2 regions of the Sphaerisporangium dianthi genome follow, and region 2 is predicted to be linked to the other one. Evidence: predicted binding sites of a transcription regulator. Region 2 holds the regulator's gene; the other holds the start of a gene.

Region 1 (5,798 bases), on a different contig from region 2:
CCCTGGAGCAGCGCCAGGCGACGCTGGTGAAGTCGGACAAGGAGCTCAAGGGCAAGCTGGAGCAGCTGCGCACGGCGAACCTCGAGTTGTCCAAGATGCGTCAGCCGCTCGCCGACCTGGTCCAGTCGCTTTACCAGGAGCCTTCGGGGGGTGACATCGCGCCGTTCTTCAATGGTGACGACGATGCGAGCCTTCGGGCTCTGAGCGACATGACCTACCTGGTGTCCGGGCGGGACGAGATACTCGCGGACGCGGGGCGGCTCTCGCAGGAGCAGCAGAAGCTGGCCGCCGAGGCTCAGGAGCTCCGGGCGACCAAGTTGCTGGTCGAGGCCCAGCTCAATGTGGAGATCGACACGCTCAGGAAGCGGTCGGCGACCGTGGTGAAGGCGCTCTCGCGGACGCTCGTGAAGCTGGGCGTGCGCGTCAACCAGGGCGGTCGTTCGGGCGCCGCCTGTGATCCGACCCGGGTGAGCTCCGCCGCGCAGTATCCGAACGGGCTGCTTCCGGCGGATGTCCTGTGCCCGTTGCAGCAGAAGGGACGCGAGTTGCGGGCCGACGCGGCGATCGCGTTCGTGGCGCTCAGCGAGGCCTACCGCAAGCGGTTCGGCAAGGCGATCTGCGTGACGGACAGCTACCGCAACCTGGGACAGCAGCAGTCGATCTTCTACCGGAGACCGGGGTTCGCCGCGGTGCCGGGGCGCAGCAACCACGGGCTCGGCCTTGCGGTGGACCTGTGCGGAGGCGTCCAGGTCTTCCGGTCGGTGGAGTTCAACTGGCTGGAGGCCAACGGCAAGCAGTTCGGCTGGATACACCCTGATTGGGCCTATCACAGCCCGTTCGAGCCCTGGCACTGGGAGTACGACCCCAAGCTGGGCTCGTTGCTGTGAGCGAGGCTTAGGCTGCTTCGGCTCTGTCGGCGCAGTTCATCTGCGGCTTCGACGGTGCTGGGCCGACTTGGCGTGCTGTCAGCGGCCTCGACCGTGAATGGTGATCGATAGGCGCGAGCTCGTGCCGGCCTGGGCGAGGCGCGCCGCCTGGTCGGGGGTGGTGGCCAGCACGACCAGGGCGCCGGATTCGGACATGGAGCCTGCGGAACCGCCCCAACGTGATCCATTGGGCACGGCGATGACGGTGACGGCGTGCGCGGCCGTCGAGGTTCGGGGGTTCGCGCTTCCGGCGGCCGCGCTCTGAGGAACGGCCGCTCGGGAGGACGGCCCGGTGGGTGCGGCGCCGGGGTCGTGGTCCGAGGTCGCGGCGGGGTCCGGGTCGGGGGGCAAGGGTGGGGCGAGGTCGTCCCAGCCGGCGGATGAGGCGATCACGTCGATGACGTCACCGGGCCGCAGCAGGCGGGCGGACGCGGCGTCCGTGACACGGACCGGGGTGGCGAGCATGCCGGGGCCGTAGGCGTCGATGAGCGCCGGGCCGAGCAGGCGCAGGTCGGTGATGGGTTCGCCGCGCCTGGCCGGGGCGGTGAGGACGCGGCCGGTCACCCGGGCCCCCGGACGCAGGGCGCCGTCGGGTACGGCCTCTTCGGGCAGGTGGACGGTCGTCAGGTCGGACACCGACAGCGTTCCTCCGCCGAGGTCGTGGGCGGCGGCCAGGACGGCGACAGTGGGAGCAGGACGCACGGCGAGCCCGGCACACGCGGCGCCCAGCGCCGCGAGCGCGACGGCCACGGGCCGGCGCCGCCGGTTGAGCAGCCGAACTGCGCGAGTGGGGACGGCCCGCCGCATGGTTGACTCCTGTTCCGGTGGTGGGGGTGAGTGCAGGGACCTCGGCGGACCCGGGTGCTTGTTCGGTTCGGGGTGTTCGGCCGGGGCGGGTGCCTCCTCGGCTGTGCGATCTCTTCAGGTTCTGGTGCCGGACGACGGCCATGGGTGGGGTGGGTTGCGGGGCCGCGTCCGGCAGGTCAGGGGAGGGCGTTCGGGGTTGGAGGTCAGAGGGTTCCGCTGGAGGTCAGGGGAGTTCGAAGGGGAGTTTGATGCCGTTCAGGGCATCGCCGCAGGGGCAGTCGCGGTCGAGGGGAAGCCCGGCGACGACCGAGCCGACGAGGGTGCGCATGCGCTCGCTGTTGGCGGCGAAGAAGGCGAAGACCTCCTCCTGGGTGACTCCCTCGCCCGCGTCGACGCCGGCGTCGTGGTCGGTGACGAGCGACAGGGAGGTGTAGCAGAGCGCCAGCTCGCGTGCGAGGACGGCCTCCGGGTGACCGGTCATGCCGACGATCGACCAGCCGTTGGAGCTGAACCACCGTGACTCTGCGCGGGTGGAGAAGCGGGGACCCTCGATGATGACCAGAGTGCCGCCGTCCACGGCGTTCCATTCGTCGGCCCGGGCCTGGGAGTAGGCGAGGGCTCTGCCGACCGGGCAGTAAGGGTCGGCGAAGGGGACGTGCACCGCGCCGCCCTCGTCGTAGTAGGTCTGCGCCCGGCCGGAGGTGCGGTCGACCAGTTGGTCGGGGATCACCAGGGTGCCCGGGCCGTACTCGGCGCGTAGGGAGCCGACGGCGCTCGGCGCGATCACCTGGCGGACGCCGAGGGAACGCAGGGCCCAGAGATTCGCCTGGTAGGGGATGCGATGCGGCGGGAACCGGTGATCTCGGCCGTGACGGGGCACGAACGCCACCGTGCGCGAGCCGATGCGGCCGACCGTGATGGTGTCGCTGGGAGACCCGTACGGGGTGGAGATCTCGATCTCTTCGGCGTCGTCGAGGAGGGAGTAGAAACCCGAACCGCCGATGACCCCGATGTCAGCTGTCATGACCATGCGCCCGAGATTAGCGTCCTCGGCGCGGAGCGGTGAGAGTGGAGGGGAAGCCTGTGGAAAACGCGTGTGGCGGTTGGCGGGCAGGCGTGCTCACCGGGGCGGGGAGTGCCCAGCGGGTGGGGATGCGCACTGGATCGGGGCGTTCGCCGGGGCGCGCTCAAAGGGGGCGATCAAAGGGGGCGTTCACCGAATGCGCTTAACGGGGTGCGTTCACCGGGGGGCGCTTAACGGGGTGCGTTCATCGGAAGAGGGGTTCGCTGGGCGGGCCTGCCTGCCGGGGCGGGGAGTGCCCTTGGTCGGGCATGCTGGGCGGAACGGCGTTCCCGGGAGGGAGTGGTGGGTTGTACGGCGTGAGCGGCCGCACAACCCGAGGAGGCGTCAGGCGGCGGAGCTGCTCGGCGTGGTGCTCGCCGAGGCGGGCTCCTTCTTCGCCGGCGTGCTGGAGGCCGAGTCGGACGAGCCGCTGGAGGAACCGCCAGAGCCCGAGGAGCCGCTGGAGCTCGACGCGCCGGCGGCCGCCGTGGACGGTGAGGTCGAGGCGCCGGAGGAGCGGTTGTCCGTCCGGTAGAAGCCCGAGCCCTTGAACACGATGCCGACGGCCGAGAACACCTTACGCAGCTGACCTTCGCAGTTCGGGCACGTGGTCAGCGGGTCGTCGGTGAACCGCTGGACGACCTCGAGCCCTTCACCGCAAGCGGTACAGGCGTACTGGTAGGTGGGCACGCGCTCCTCCTCATATGGCTCAGTGTGGCTCAACGCAGATTGGCACTCTACCGCTGCGACTGCTAATGGTACGCAGCCGATTAGGCTAAACGCCACCCGGACGGGTTCTAATCCCTGCCCTGAGCCACAGGACGGGGGGCGAGGTGGGGGTCATTCGCCGCGTTCGCCGTACCAGCCGGCGAGTTTGCCGCGGCGGCTGACGGCTCGCAGGCGGCGTTCGACGGTCTTCCGGCACGCGGCCGTGGTCACGACGAGCAGCTGGTCCTCGGCTCGCAGCCGCGTGGAGCCTTCGGGGACGAATGAACGGCCTTCCCGCACGACCATGGTGACGGCGGCGTCGGACGGCAGGCGGAGCTCGAAGATCTCGACTCCGTGCAGCCCGGAGCCCGGCGGGATGGAGACCTGCAGCAGGTCCGCGTTGAGCTCCTCCAGCGGCGCCGATTCGACGCCGAGGTCGCGTGCCTCGGCCGGAGCGCTGACCTGCAGGACGCGGGCGAGGAACGGCAGCGTCGGCCCCTGCACCATGGTGAAGACGATCACGATGACGAAGACCTCGTTGAACACGCCCTTCGCGCCGGTGATCCCGGCCGCCCACGGGATGGTGGCGAGCACGATGGGCACCGCGCCGCGCAGGCCCGCCCATGACAGGAACGCCTGCTCGCGCCAGGACAGCCGGTCGGAGCCCGACACGCGTACGACCAGGGCGGAGACCACCACGGACAAGGGGCGGGCGATCAGCAGCAGCACGAGCCCGATGATCAGGCCCGGCACGATCATCTGTGGCAGTTCGAGCGGGCTGGCGAGGACGCCGAGCATGACGAACAGGCCGATCTGTGCCAGCCATGCCGCTCCCTCGGCGAAGGCGCGGGTCGGCACGCGGTGGGGCAACCGCATGTTGCCGAGCACCAGCGTGGACAGGTACACGGCGAGGAAGCCGCTGCCGTGCAGCAGCGCCGCGCCGCTGTAGGCCACGAAGGCGAGGGCGAGCACGGCGATGGGGTACAGGCCGGACGCGGGCAGGGCGACCCGGCGCAGGGCGTAGCCGCCGAGGGGGCCGACCGCGAGGCCGACGGCGGAGCCGATGGCCAGCTCGAAGACGGCGTCCAGCACGACGTGTCCCACGCTGGGCATCGGCGTGCTGACCTGGCTGAGCATGACGACGACGATGACCGTCGGCGCGTCGTTGAAGCCGGACTCGGCCTCCAGGATGCCCGAGAGGCGTTCGGGGAGGGGCAGGCGGCGCAGGACGGAGAACACGGCTGCCGCGTCGGTGGAGGCGAGGATGGCGCCCAGCAGCAGGGCCGTGCGCCAGTCCATGCCGATCAGCCAGTGCACCGCCGTGGCCAGCGCGACGATGCTCACCGAGACGCCGACGGTGGCGAGGACGACCGCGGGGGGCACGGCCCGGCGGACGTGTTCCCAGTTCGTCGTGAGGCCGCCTTCGGCCAGGATGACCGCCAGGGCCGCCAGGCCGATCTGCTGGGCGATCAGCGCGCTTTCGAACTGGAGACCCAGGCCGGCCTCGCCGACCAGGAGTCCGAGCGCGAGATAGATCAGCAGGCTGGGCAGGCCGGTGCGGTGCGCCACGCGTACCGAGGCGATGGCGGCGATGACGACGATCGACGCGAGGAGCAACCAGAGATCGAGATTCACTGGCCCCCCTCCCGTGTTTTCCGTCCATTGTGTCGTATTCGTATAGGCCTCTACCACGAACAACGGCTATGGACTACCGTCACACGCGACACAGACGACGCCATACAACCGGTTTCAGGGGACGAAATTGGCCGACGACACTTCCCCGGTCCTGGAGAACGCGAGGAGGGACCGTTACGTCGACGGCGACGAGGTCGTCCCCCTCGCGGCGCCCGAGCCCCCGGAGTCGGCTGAATCGGCCGGGTCGCTCGACTCGCCCGGGTCTGCGAAGCGGTCCGAAGCTCCGAGGCCGCGCAAGAAGCGACGGTTCTTACGCCGGCTCGCGATCGCGACCGGGCTCGTTCTCGCCATGGTGCTGGCGGCGGGGTTCGCGGTCGTGATGGAGCGCCAGATCACGCTCAACGGCAACATCGAGCGTATACCTGGAGCGTTCCCGGAGGAGGCGGGCCGGCCGGGCAAGGCCGTGGGGGACGCGCAGAACTGGCTGCTGATCGGATCGGACAAGCGGCCGGGCGAGTCGGGCGCCCAGCGGGCCGACACGATCATGATCGTTCATGTCCCGGCCGACCGCGATCGGCTCACTCTCATCGGAATCCCCCGCGACTCTTATGTCCGCATCCCCGGCCGCGGAAACAACAAGATCAACGCGGCGTACGCCT
Region 2 (5,798 bases):
TCGACCAGCAGCCCATCGTCCAGGTCCAGTACGACACCTCGCCTCCTGACGAGTCCAGCACGCGCCGCCCCTGGAACGGCGGCCACTCACCGGCGGTCGTCGGCTCCCAGCGCCCGCAGCCGACCACGTCGGCCGGCGAGACGCCCGCGACGGCCCCCACGCCGTCGGTCACGACCTCGCCGGGCAACGACTGCGTCACCGCCCCGCCGACCACCGTGGAGCCCGAGGCGGGAGACTCGCCGCAGCCCTGCGCCGAGCCCACGAGCACCGAGTCGCAGCCGGACCAGACGACCGAGCCCCGTCCGACGCCGACGCGTCAGAGCGGCACGCCGACGCCCACGAGAACCGCCACGTCCAGCCCGAAGCCGACGGTGGAGCAGCCGACCCCGACCGCCTCCCAGGCGCCCAGCGACCCCCCGGAGCCCACGGCCAGCCCTCTGATGACCACCGAGGCCGACACCGACACCGACCAGACCGCCACGCAGGAGTAGCCGCCCTTCCAAGGTGCGCCTCTACCAGCGGCCGATCGGGTTCACCGCCGGCCGCGGCGTTCACCAGCGGCCGGTAGGGCTCACCAGCCGCCGGTGGGCTCACCAGCGGCCTGAGCGGGCGAGCAGCACCGCGGCGGCGGCGACGCCCGCGGTCGAGGTGCGCAGCACGGTCGGGCCGAGCAGCGCCGGGGTGGCCCCGGCGTCCTGAAAGCGCTTGATCTCGTCGTCGGCGATGCCGCCTTCGGGGCCGACCACGACGACGATGTCGCCACTCGCGGGCAGCGGCACGCGCGACAGCGGCACGGCGGCCTCCTCGTGCAGGACGGCCGCCACGGCGGCGCCGCTCAGCAGGGTGGCCACCTCGGCCGTGGTCGCCTGCTCGGCGACCTCGGGCATGTGGAACCGCCTGGCCTGCTTGCCCGCCTCGCGGGCCGTGGAGCGCCAGCGGGCCAGCGACTTGGCCGCGCGCTCGCCCTTCCACTGGGTGACGCACCGGGCCGCGGCCCACGGGACGATGACGTCCACCCCGGCCTCGGTCATCATCTCGACCGCCAGCTCGCCCCGCTCGCCCTTGGGCAGCCCCTGGACGACGACCAGGCGCGGCTCGGGCGCGGGGACCACGCGGCGGCCGAGGACGCCGAGACGCAGGGAGTCCTTCCCTGCGTCGCGCACGACGCATTCGGCCACCGCTCCGGCCCCGTCGGTCAGGTCGACGCGCTCGCCCGCGCGCAGCCGCCGCACGGTGGCGGCGTGCCGTCCCTCAGGGCCGTCGAGGACGATCTCCTCACCGGACAGGTCGCCGGCGAGGAACACCGGCACGCTCACCGCACACCGCCGCTCATCGGCCGTTGAAGGCGTCCCTGAGCCGCGAGAAGAAACCCTGCTGGCCGGGGGCGAACTTCCCCGGCGGGCGCTCCTCGCCGCGGAGCCTGGACAGCTCCTTGAGCAGCTCTTCCTGGGCCGAGTCGAGCTTGCTCGGGGTCTCCACGTTCACGTGGATCAGCAGGTCGCCCCTGCCGGTCTCGTTGAGCCGCTGGATGCCCCGCCCGTACAGCGGGATGACCTGGCCGGCCTGGGTGCCGGGCCGCACGTCGAGCTCCTCGGCGCCGTCGAGCGTCTCGACGGTGAGGATGGTGCCGAGCGCCGCCGCGGTCATCGGGATCTGCACCGTGCAGTGCAGGTCGTCGCCCCGCCGCTCGTAGATCTCGTGCGGGCGCTCGACGATCTCGAGGAACAGGTCGCCGGGCGGGCCGCCGCCCGGACCCACCTCGCCCTCGCCGGCGAGCTGGATGTGCGTGCCGTCCTCGACGCCCGCCGGGATGCGCACCTTGATCGTGCGCCGGGTGCGCACCCGGCCGTCGCCGGAGCACTCTTGGCACGGGTGGTGGATGACCGAGCCGAACCCGCCGCACTGGGGGCAGGGCCGCGCGGTCATCACCTGGCCGAGGAACGACCGGGTGACCTGGGAGATCTCGCCGCGGCCGTGACACATGTCGCAGGTGTCCGGGTGGGTGCCGGCCGCCGCGCCCGACCCCTGGCACACCTCGCACAGCACGGCGGTGTCCACGACCAGCTCTCGCGTGGTGCCGAACGCCGACTCTGCCAGGTCGAGCTCGACCCGGATCGTGGCGTTGCGCCCGCGCCTGGCCCTGGAACGGGGGCCGCGCGCGCCCGCGCCGCCACCGAAGAAGGCGTCCATGATGTCGCTGAACGGGAAGCCGGCGCCGAAGCCCGCCGCGCCCGCCCCGGCCGCTCCGGCGCCGCCGAACGGGTCTGCGCCGAGATCGAACATCTGGCGCTTGTTCGGGTCGGAGAGGACCTCGTACGCCTGGTTGATCTCTTTGAAGCGCTCCTGCGTCTCAGGGTCGGGGTTGATGTCAGGGTGGAGCTCACGTGCGAGGCGGCGATACGCCTTCTTGATCTCGTCCTGGGTGGCGTCACGGCGGACCCCGAGGATGCCGTAATAGTCGCGGGCCACCTAGGACCCCGCCAGGATCTGGCCGACATAGCGTGCCACTGCGCGCACCGCTCCCATCGTCACCGGGTAGTCCATTCGCGTAGGGCCCAGCACTCCGAGCCGAGCCAGTTCATTGTCGCCCGAACCGTACCCGGCGGCGACGATCGAGGTGCCGTGAAGCCCCGAGTAAGGGTTCTCGGAGCCGATGCGCACGGTGAGGGCGGAGGGGTCGTTCGCCTCGCCGAGCAGCCGCATCAGCACGACCTGCTCTTCGAGCGCCTCCAGCACCTCGCGCAGGCCGACACTGAAATCGCCCGCCAGGTTGGCCGCGCCGGCGAAGACGATCTTCTCGTCGTGCCGCTCGACCAGGGTCTCCAGCAGGACCGACAGGATGGTGGTCGCCATCGGCCGGTCAGCCTCGGGAAGCCGTTCGGGCAGGTCGGCCACCGTCTCGGCCACGCGGCCGAGCCGGCACCCGTCGAGGCAGGCGTTGAGTACCGCCCGCAGGTGGGCGACCTGGTCGTCCTCCACCACGTCGGGAAGGTCGACGACCCGCTGCTCGACCCGGCCGGTGTTGGTGATCACCACGAGCATGATGCGCCGCTCGGCGAGGGGCACCAGCTCGACGTGCCGGACCGCTGAGCGGATCAGCGACGGGTACTGCACCACGGCCACCTGGCGGGTCAGCTGCGCCAGCAGCCGCACCGTGCGCGTCACGACGTCGTCGAGGTCGACGGCGCCGGCCAGGAACGTCTCGATGGCGCGACGCTCGGCGGCCGACAGAGGCTTGATCTGGGACAGCCGGTCGACGAACAGCCGGTATCCCTTGTCGGTGGGAACCCGCCCCGCACTGGTGTGAGGTTGCGCGATGTAGCCCTGCTCTTCGAGGACGGCCATGTCATTGCGCACAGTGGCCGGAGAGACCCCCAAATTGTGACGCTCCGCCAGTGCCTTCGACCCGACCGGCTCGTTGGTGGACACGAAATCCTCGACGACGGCGCGCAGAACGGCCAGCTTCCGCTCATCGAGCATCATGCTCACCTCCCTGCCTGTCCGTGCCTGCGTGAACACCGGGTCTGGCACTCAGTGTTCCCGAGTGCCAAGTGTACGGCTCCTGGCCACAGGGTGCGATAACTCAGGCCATCCCACCCTCGTCCCGCACCGTGAACCGCTCCCTTCCCGTCCACCCGCCCGGCCCGCCGGGCACACCCGTCCCTGGCGACGAGCGAGCCACCGGACCCACGGCAGACGAGCCGATGACAGGCCGCCGAACCGGTGATCAGCCTGCCGAGCGGTGAGGTGAACCAGTGAGACGAGCCGGTGAGATGAGCCGGCGAGAAGCGGCCTCAAAGGTGACAAGCCGCACATGGACGGCAGACGGCCCGGCCGGTGACAAGCGGCTTGCTATCCGCTGGCAAGTGATCTAATCCAGACTCACGGCATGAGCGAGAACGATCCCCGCCTGCCCGACGCGACGACCCGGCTGCCGCGTCCGGACTCCTCAGGTCCGCAGGTCCCTCCCCGCCCGCAGGGGCCGCCGTCCGGTTCACCCTCGGACGCTCCGTACGGCTCCGCCTCCGGCGGCCAAGCCGGATCCTCCTCCTACGGCGCCCCGGCCGGTTCCTCTCCATACGGCGCCCCGGCCGGCTCCCCCTACGGCGCTCCCGCCGGTGGCCCGTCCGGCGCCCCGAGCGGCCCCTCCTACGGAGGCCCCTCCTACGGGACGCCTCCGCCCGGGGCCGCTCACCCTCTCTACGCCACGCCCGCCCCGGCGGCGCCCGGCCCGGTGCGGCCGCGCGTGCTGTGGATCGTGCTCGCCTGGCTCGTCGCCGTGATCTGCGGCGTCGTGGGCGTCGTGGGTTTCGCCGGCGGCCTTTTCAAGACCATCACGGACGCGGCGCCGACGCGGACGTTCCAGAGCGGCGGCAGCGTGACGGTCGCGATCGACCCCAAGGACAAGCCCATCCTGTACGCCTCGGCGTCCGGGCCCACCGACGTCACCTGCCTCGCCACGGACGGCGCCGGGAACAAGGTGGGCCTGACCTCGCCCAAGGCCTCCCAGACGGTGAGCGCCGACGGGCGGGCGTGGGAGGCCGTGTTCGACATCGGCGTGCCCGCCCCCGGCACCTACAAGGTGAGCTGCGAGGCCGAGGCGGGCAAGCAGGCGCTGTTCGGCGTCGGCAAGTCGCTGACCGCCGACCCCGGCGCCCTCGCGGGCGGCGTCGCCTTCCTGATCCTCGTCCCGCTGGCCGGGTTCCTCCTCGCGGTCGTCACGACGATCGTCGTCCTCGTGCGGCGCAGCCGTAACCGCAAGCGGCAGGCGGCGGCCGCCGTCCCCTACGGCGGCGGGTGGCCCCAGGGCGCCCCGCCCCGGGCGTGATCTTTGCTAGCGTGCCCAGCTATGCGGGACTACGGACGGGACGTACTGGCCGGAGACTGGCGGCGACCGCTGCGCGGCAAGATCCCCAAGGTGCCGGCCGAGCTCGACCTGGTGGTGGAGGACGCCGGCGGAGGCTTCTGCGGAGCCGTGGTGGCCTGTGACAAGGAGGCCGTCACCCTGGAGGACCGCTTCGGGCGGCGGCGGGTGTTCCCACTGGCGCCGGCCGCGTTCCTCCTCGACGGCAAGCCGGTGACGCTCGTGCGCCCCGCCCCGGACGCCGTCGCCAAGGGGCCCGCCCGCAGCGCGTCAGGGTCGATCGCGGTCGAGGGCCTGCGGGCGCGCGTCGCCCGCGAGAGCCGCATCTATGTCGAAGGGGTGCACGACGCGGCCCTGGTCGAGAAGATCTGGGGCCATGACCTGCGGGTGGAGGGCGTCGTCGTCGAATACCTGGAGGGTGTGGACGACCTGCCGGCGATCGTGGCCGAGTTCGAGCCCGGCCCGGGACGGCGCCTCGGGGTGCTGGTCGACCACCTGGTCCCCGGGTCGAAGGAGAGCCGCATCGCCGCTCGGGTGTCCGCGTCGGCCCACGTGCTCGTCGTGGGGCATCCGTACATCGACATCTGGGCCGCGGTGAAGCCCTCCGTCCTGGGCATCCCGGCCTGGCCGCAGGTGCCTCGGGGAATCCCATGGAAGGAAGGCGTCATCGAGGCGCTCGGCTGGCGGCTGGAACCCGCGGAAGCCTGGCACCGCATCCTCGGCGCCGTCCAGACTTACACTGACCTTGAACCGGAGCTTCTGGGCCGGGTCGAGGAGCTCATCGACTTCGTGTCGACCGAGGAGAACTGATGAACCGTCCTCCGAACGACCACCCCGCCGACGCCCCCCGCCCCGAAGGCGACCCCAACCCCGAAGTCGACCCCCGCCCGCAGGGCGACCCCGACCCCGAAGGCGACCCTCGGCCCGGAGTCGA

The links. Region 2 encodes HrcA, which represses chaperone genes, less so after heat shock. Its sites were predicted from a motif close to TTGGCACTCTCNNNNNGAGAGTGCCAA; they were not measured.
Region 1: a site for HrcA is predicted at 3,526-3,552, ahead of ACFO60_RS37885 (FmdB family zinc ribbon protein). Genes of this name have one in related genera too.

What each region holds. Positions count from the first base shown of each region.
Region 1 covers NZ_JBHSFP010000049.1:31,429-37,226, reverse strand. The annotation lists gene ACFO60_RS37900 (D-alanyl-D-alanine carboxypeptidase family protein) at 1-887, shown strand, start outside; gene ACFO60_RS37895 (RcpC/CpaB family pilus assembly protein) at 966-1,733, opposite strand; gene ACFO60_RS37890 (S-methyl-5'-thioadenosine phosphorylase) at 1,957-2,763, opposite strand; gene ACFO60_RS37885 (FmdB family zinc ribbon protein) at 3,142-3,486, opposite strand; gene ACFO60_RS37880 (potassium/proton antiporter) at 3,637-5,139, opposite strand; gene ACFO60_RS37875 (LCP family protein) at 5,267-5,798, shown strand, end outside.
Region 2 covers NZ_JBHSFP010000001.1:485,360-491,157, forward strand. The annotation lists gene ACFO60_RS02030 (hypothetical protein) at 1-491, shown strand, start outside; gene ACFO60_RS02035 (16S rRNA (uracil(1498)-N(3))-methyltransferase) at 591-1,316, opposite strand; gene dnaJ (molecular chaperone DnaJ) at 1,330-2,469, opposite strand; gene hrcA (heat-inducible transcriptional repressor HrcA) at 2,470-3,480, opposite strand; gene ACFO60_RS02050 (hypothetical protein) at 3,890-4,828, shown strand; gene ACFO60_RS02055 (DUF3097 domain-containing protein) at 4,850-5,674, shown strand; gene ACFO60_RS02060 (DUF4870 domain-containing protein) at 5,674-5,798, shown strand, end outside.